Regions from separate parts of the Chelativorans composti genome, predicted to be linked through region 1. Evidence: riboswitches for the same ligand, from Rfam matches in the RefSeq annotation. Region 1 holds a riboswitch; the other holds the start of a gene.

The links. Region 1 has a riboswitch for S-adenosylmethionine ahead of ABD906_RS13475 (O-succinylhomoserine sulfhydrylase). Riboswitches for the same ligand answer to the same signal wherever they lie in the genome.
Region 2: linked by a shared signal. The riboswitch ahead of metX (homoserine O-acetyltransferase MetX) and the one ahead of ABD906_RS13475 (O-succinylhomoserine sulfhydrylase) in region 1 are both predicted to bind S-adenosylmethionine.

Annotation. Positions count from the first base shown of each region.
Region 1 is NZ_BAABGS010000072.1:71,920-75,326, forward strand. It holds gene urtA (urea ABC transporter substrate-binding protein) at 1-470, opposite strand, end outside; gene ABD906_RS13470 (2'-deoxycytidine 5'-triphosphate deaminase) at 763-1,848, opposite strand; SAM riboswitch at 1,925-2,001, shown strand; gene ABD906_RS13475 (O-succinylhomoserine sulfhydrylase) at 2,046-3,239, shown strand.
Region 2 is NZ_BAABGS010000020.1:34,487-37,893, reverse strand. It holds gene ABD906_RS07585 (prephenate/arogenate dehydrogenase family protein) at 1-591, opposite strand, end outside; gene hisC (histidinol-phosphate transaminase) at 595-1,695, opposite strand; SAM riboswitch at 1,773-1,850, shown strand; gene metX (homoserine O-acetyltransferase MetX) at 1,908-3,077, shown strand; gene metW (methionine biosynthesis protein MetW) at 3,074-3,407, shown strand, end outside.

The sequences.
Region 1 (3,407 bases):
ACGGCCGGGATGGCCTGCTGATTGGGCGCGGCGCCGGTGTAGAACACGTTGCGCTGGCTTTCCTCACCCTCGTACTGCACGGGGTAGAACAGCAGCCCGTTGAGCTCCTCGAACACCGGCAGCACGGACTTGCGCGACACCGAGGTCCAGCAACCGAACACGGCCGCGACCTTCTCCTTCTCGAGCAGGTCGCGCGCCTTCTCGGCAAACAGCGGCCAGTCGGACGCCGGATCCACCACCACCGCCTCGAGCTTCTTGCCGAGCAGGCCGCCCTTCTTGTTCTGCTCCTCGATGAGCATCAGCATGACGTCCTTCAGCGTCGTCTCCGAGATTGCCATGGTCCCGGACAGCGAATGGAGGATGCCGACCTTGATCGTGTCCTCCTGCGCGAAGCTCTCCCCGGACATCAAGGCTCCGGCCAGGACCGTCGCTCCCATCAGCAGACTGCGCACCCTTGCAACTCGCGGCATGTTGGATCCCCTCTGGATGTGTTTTTGCGCTGCAACAGACAATGCAAAGCGCATGCCACTCAGGGGCGGATCAAAGAGCGCTGTTGTTACAGGGGGTTAGGAGGACCGGTCGGGCTCGTGCCAGATCGGGCCGCAGAAGCAATGCCCAAATCATCGGCAGGAATATTATTCCGCCCATGTTTTGATCAGGCCGGCATTTCAAGTTGCACGGCATTCCCGAGCCGCCTGAGCGGTCGGCTGCGCTTATGCCGTCGCACGCGTGATTGCGAGAACCCGCCCGCCCCTCGGGTTCTCAGCGGAAATGCTTGGAGAGCTTCAGCGCCTGGCCCTGGTAGTTGGACTTGAGGCTGCTGCCGTAGAGCTTCTGCGGGGCCCTGCTCATCCGCTCGTAGACGAGGCGGCCGACGATCTGCCCGTGTTCGAGGATGAACGGCACCTCGTGGCTGCGCACTTCCAGCACCGCGCGGCTGCCCGAGCCGCCCGCCGCCGAATGGCCGAAGCCGGGGTCGAAAAAGCCGGCATAATGCACGCGGAACTCGCCCACCAGCGGGTCGAAGGGTGTCATTTCGGCCGCATGGTTCGGCGGCACATGCACCGCCTCGCGCGAGACCAGGATGTAGAACTCGTCCGGGTCGAGCACCAGCTCCCGCTTGCCGTAGTCGTAGATCGGCTCCCAGAAGTCGCGCACGTCATAGGCTGCCTTGCGGTCCACGTCGATGACGCCCGAGTGATGCTTCGCCCGGTAGCCGACCAGGCCGCCCTCGCCGCCATTGAGGTCGATCGAAAGGGCGATGCCGCCGCCAGAGATATTGGGTTGTTCGGAGGCCACCAGCGTCTCGCGCTCGTGCAGCTGCGCGAGCTCCTCCTCGCTCAGCACGGCATTGCCGCGCCGGAAGCGGATCTGCGACAGCCGCGAGCCGGGCCGCACCACAATCGGGAACGTGCGCGGGCTGACCTCGAGATAGAGCGGCCCTGTATAGCCGGCCGGGATCTTGTCGAACTCCTGCCCGTGGTCGGTAATGACGCGGGTGAAGATGTCGAGGCGGCCCGTCGAGCTCTTCGGATTGGCGGAGGCCGAGACGTCCTGCGGCAGGCGAAGCGTTTCCATGAGCGGCACGATATAGACGCATCCCGTCTCCAGCACCGCGCCGGCATCGAGGCTGATCTCGTGCAGCTTCAGCCGCTCGAGCTTGTCCAGCACCCGGCATTTCGGGCCCGGAAGGAAGCTGGCGCGAACACGATAGGCAACCCGCCCAAGGCGCAGGTCGAGGCTCGCCGGCTGGATCTGGTCCTCGTCCAGCGGTCGTTCCGATGCGAGTGCGCCCTGGTTGAAAAGCTCTGCAATGTCAGAGTCAGGCAGGATGCCCGGGTTCACCACGTCTAGCCTCCAGGATTTTGCAGGGGAGCTTTACCGTCCTGCACAATTGACGCAAGGAGAATACGCGATTAAAGGGTCGTTATCCCGTGGTGATTTGCCGGTCGGCTTGCAGCCACGTTAAAGAAGTCGCTAAAAGGCCGCGCTCGATGTCGATGCTCATCCGGCGTTTTACGCGGCCGACAATTTGGGCAGAGACAATGGCACAATCAGACAATAGTACAGGTTGGAAGCCGCAGACCGCCTTGGTCCACGGCCATACCCTTCGTTCGCAGTTTCAGGAAACCTCCGAGGCAATCTGGCTGACCCAGGGCTTCGTCTACGAGACGGCCGAAGCCGCCGAAGCCCGCTTCAAGGGCGAGGATCCGGGCTTCATCTATTCCCGCTACGCCAACCCGACCGTCGACATGTTCGAAAAGCGCATGATCGAGCTGGAGGGTGCGGAAGACGCCCGCGCGATGGCTTCCGGCATGGCGGCGGTGGCTGCGGCCATTCTCTGTTCGCTGAAGGCGGGCGACCATGTTGTCTCCGCCCGCGCGCTGTTCGGCTCCTGTCACTGGATCATCGAGCATCTCCTGCCGCGCTACGGCATCGAAACCACCTTCGTCGACGGCCGCGACCTGTCGGCCTGGGAAGCCGCGATCCGGCCGAACACCAAGCTCTTCTTCATGGAGACGCCGACCAACCCGACGCTGGAGGTCTATGACATCCGCGCCATCGCCAATCTGGCGAATGCCGCCGGCGCCCGCCTGGTGGTCGACAACGTCTTCGCCACCCCCCTCTACCAGAAGCCGCTGCAGCATGGCGCACATGTCGTGGTCTACTCGGCCACCAAGCACATTGACGGCCAGGGCCGCTGCCTGGGCGGCATTGTCCTCTCGGACAAGGAGTGGATCGAGGCCAACCTGCACGACTATTTCCGTCATACCGGCCCGAGCCTTTCGCCCTTCAATGCCTGGGCGCTGCTGAAAGGTCTGGAAACGCTGCCGCTGCGCGTGCGCCAGCAGACGCACAATGCCTCGCAGATTGCGGATTTCCTCGCAGGCCACCCGAAGGTTGCGCGCGTGATCTATCCCGGCCGCAAGGACCATCCGCAGGCTGACATCATCGCCCGCCAGATGACCGGCGGTTCGACCCTGGTTTGCATCGAGCTCAAGGACGGGAAGCGCGCGGCCTTCAACTTCGCCAACGCGCTCGAGGTCATCAAGATCTCGAACAACCTCGGCGATGCCAAGAGCCTGATCACGCATCCGGCAACCACGACGCACAAGAACCTGTCGGACGAAAGCCGCGCTGAAGCCGGCATCACCGACGGCACGCTGCGCCTGTCGGCAGGCATCGAAGATACCGAGGATTTGCTGAAAGACATCGAGCGCGCGCTCGCCGCCGCCTGATGCGCGGGCAAGCGGACGGGCGGCCGCCCGTCCGCTTGAGCTGAGCATTGGACGTGGACACTCCCCGCGAGCCTTATTGATCTGCCGGTCGTCTGCGCTACAACATAGACAGTCTCGGCGGCTCCTTGCCTGCCGGAAATTGTTTTTGACGCAGCGTCCTCGGGAAGA
Region 2 (3,407 bases), on a different contig from region 1:
GGCGATGATGTGCGGCAGGTGCGAGACGATCGCCAGAACCTTGTCGTGATGGTCGGGGTCCATGGTATCGACGCGCGAGCCGCAGGCTTCCCAGAAACGGCTGAGTTTCTGCACCGCCTCGTCGCTCGCCCTGCCGATCGGCGTGAGGATGCACCAGCGGTTGCGGAACAGCTCGGCGAAGCCGGCGTCCGGGCCCGAATGCTCCGTGCCAGCGATGGGATGGCCGGGCACGAACTCGATGGTATCGGGCAGGACCGGCGCCATCTGCTGGATGACCGAACGCTTGGTCGAACCCACGTCGGTGACGATCGCGCCGGGCTTCAGCGCCGGCGCGATTTCGGCGGCGACCTGGCCGCAGGCGCCCACGGGCACGCACACGATGACGAGATCTGCGTCGCGAACCGCCTCTGCAGCACTGGAATAATAGTCGTCGCCAAGGTTGAGCTCCCGCGCGCGGTTCAGCGTTTCCTCGCGGCGGGTGTTGACGATGATCGTATTTGCCAGGTTTTCGCGGCGGATCACGCGCGCCAGCGAAGAGCCGATAAGGCCGATGCCGATCAGCGCGACCTTATTGAAGAGGGGTTCACTCACAAATCACCTGTTCAGGAATTCGCGCAGCGCGTCCACCACGCCGCGGTTTGCTTCTTCCGGTCCGATTGTCATGCGAAGGGCGTTCGGGAAGCCGTAGCCGCGAACCTGGCGCAGGATGTAACCGCGCGAGCACAGGAACTCGTCCGCCTCCGCCGCCCGCTTGCCGTCCTGATCCGGAAAATGGATCAGCAGGAAGTTGGTGACGGACGGCGTCACGCGCAGGCCCAGCTTGGTCAGCTCCTCGGTCAGCCAGTCCTTCCACTTGAGATTATACTCCAACGCGTTCTGCACGTGGGCACGGTCGCGCATCGCCGCAGCGCCCGCCTCGATGGCAAGCGCGTTGACATTGAACGGGCCGCGCACGCGGTTGAGCGCGTCGATGACATGCGCCGGGCCGTAAAGCCAGCCGATACGCAGGGCGGCGAGGCCGTGGATCTTCGAGAACGTGCGGGTCATCACCACGTTGTCCCACGAGGATACCAGCTCGAGGCCCGCCTCGTAATCGTTCTTGCGGACGTATTCCGCGTAGGCGGCATCGATCACCAGCAGCACGTTCTTCGGCAGTCCGGCATGCAGCCGGCGCACTTCCTCGGCCGGAATGTAGGTGCCGGTCGGGTTGGCGGGGTTGGCGAGGTAGACGAGCCGGGTCTTGTCCGTCACGGCCGCAAGGATCGCGTCCACGTCCACCGTCTCGTTTTTCTCCTTCACGACCACGGGCACGCCGCCTGCCGCCATGATCTGGATCTTGTAGACCAGGAAGCCGTGCTCGGTGATGATGCCCTCGTCGCCGGGCTGCAGATAGGTATGCGCCAGGAGTCCGAGCAGTTCGTCGGAACCGTTCGAGCAGATGATGTTGGCCGGGTTGAGGCCGTGTACTTCCGCGATGGCATCGCGAAGCTTGCGCGCGTCGCCGTCCGGATAGATCTCCAGACGGTCCGTTACCGCGGCGATGGCCTCCCTCGCCTTGGGGGAGGGCCCAAGCGGCGTTTCGTTGGACGAAAGCTTCCAAACCTTCGCCACGCCCTCGACAGTTTCCCTGCCTGGCACGTAGGCGGCGATATCCATGACACCCGGTCGGGGTTGCGGACGGTCAAGTGTATTCATCATCAGATCCATTGCTTCGGCGCCAATGCTTTATCCCATCAAATTCGTTGACGCAAAGGGGTTCCGGCTCTAAAGGAAGGACGTTCCGTGGTGATTTGGCCGGTCGGCTTGCAGCCACGTTAAATAAGTTGCTAAAGGACCGATCTGCGTTCCGTGACCGGCAATTGTTTCAACAATGCCGGTTTTTTTTGTTTCCGGCGAACGGCAAGCGTATGGAACAGTCAAGAGTAAGAACCGCACGCGACGAAGCGAATTCGCCGTCCAGTCTGCTGGTGAAGTTTGGTGAAGACAAGCCGCTGAGGCTGGAGTCGGGGGCTATTCTGTCCCCTTTTCAGATTGCCTATCAGACGGTGGGTGAGCTGAACGCCGATCGGTCGAATGCGATCCTCATCTGCCACGCGCTCACCGGTGACCAGCATGTGGCGAACACCCATCCGGTGACCGGCAAGCCCGGCTGGTGGGAGATGCTGGTCGGCCCCGGCAAGCCCATCGACACCAACCGCTTCTTCGTCATTTGCTCGAACGTCATCGGCGGTTGCATGGGCTCCTCCGGCCCGGCGACGGTCAATCCGGCGACGGGCAAGGCTTATGGCCTCGACTTTCCCGTCATCACCATCGGCGACATGGTGCGCGCCCAGTCCATGCTCGTGGATTGCCTCGGCATTGACCAGCTTCTTGCCGTCGTTGGCGGCTCGATGGGCGGCATGCAGGTGCTGGAATGGGCCCACAGTTTCCCGGAGCGGGTGCGCAACGCAATTCCGATCGCCACCGGCGCGCGCCACACGGCGCAGAACATCGCCTTCCACGAAGTGGGTCGCCAGGCGGTCATGGCCGATCCCGATTGGTGCGGTGGCGACTACATTGCGCAGGGACGCCACCCGGCCAAGGGCCTTGCCGTCGCCCGCATGGGCGCGCATATCACCTATCTGTCGGAGGCGGCCCTCCACCGCAAGTTCGGTCGCAATCTGCAGGACCGCAACCAGATCACCTTCGGCTTCGACGCCGATTTCCAGATCGAGAGCTATCTGCGCCACCAGGGTTTCACCTTCGTGGACCGGTTTGACGCCAATTCCTACCTCTATCTCACCCGCGCGATGGACTACTTCGATCTTGCCGCGGAGCACAACGGCCGCCTGGCCGATGCGTTCAAGGGCACGAAAACCCGGTTCTGTGTGGTCTCCTTCACCAGCGACTGGCTGTTCCCGACCGAGGAAAGCCGCATGGTTGTCCACGCTCTGAACGCCGCCGGCGCCTCCGTGTCCTTCGTTGAGATCGAATCCGACAAGGGTCACGATGCCTTTCTGCTGGATGAGCCCGAGTTCCACGCGGCCGTCCGCGGCTTCATCAATGCGGCAGCCCGTCAGATGGGGATCGGCGAATGAGCGTGAACACTGAACCCCGCGTTGACTTCCGCGTTATCGCCGACCTGATCAGTCCCGGCTCCCGGGTCCTCGATATCGGCTGCGGCGATGGCGAGCTTCTGGAATTGCTTGCGCGCGACAAGCAGGTGGACGGGCGCGGCCTGGAGATTTCCCAGCGTGGCGTGAACCAGTGCGTTGCCCGTGGCCTGTCGGTCATCCAGGGCGATGCCGACCACGATCTGCAGTACTACCCGGACAAGGGCTTCGACTACGTCATCCTGTCCCAGACGCTGCAGGCGACCCGCAACCCAAGGCATGTCCTGGATGAGCTGCTGCGGATCGGCGAGCGGG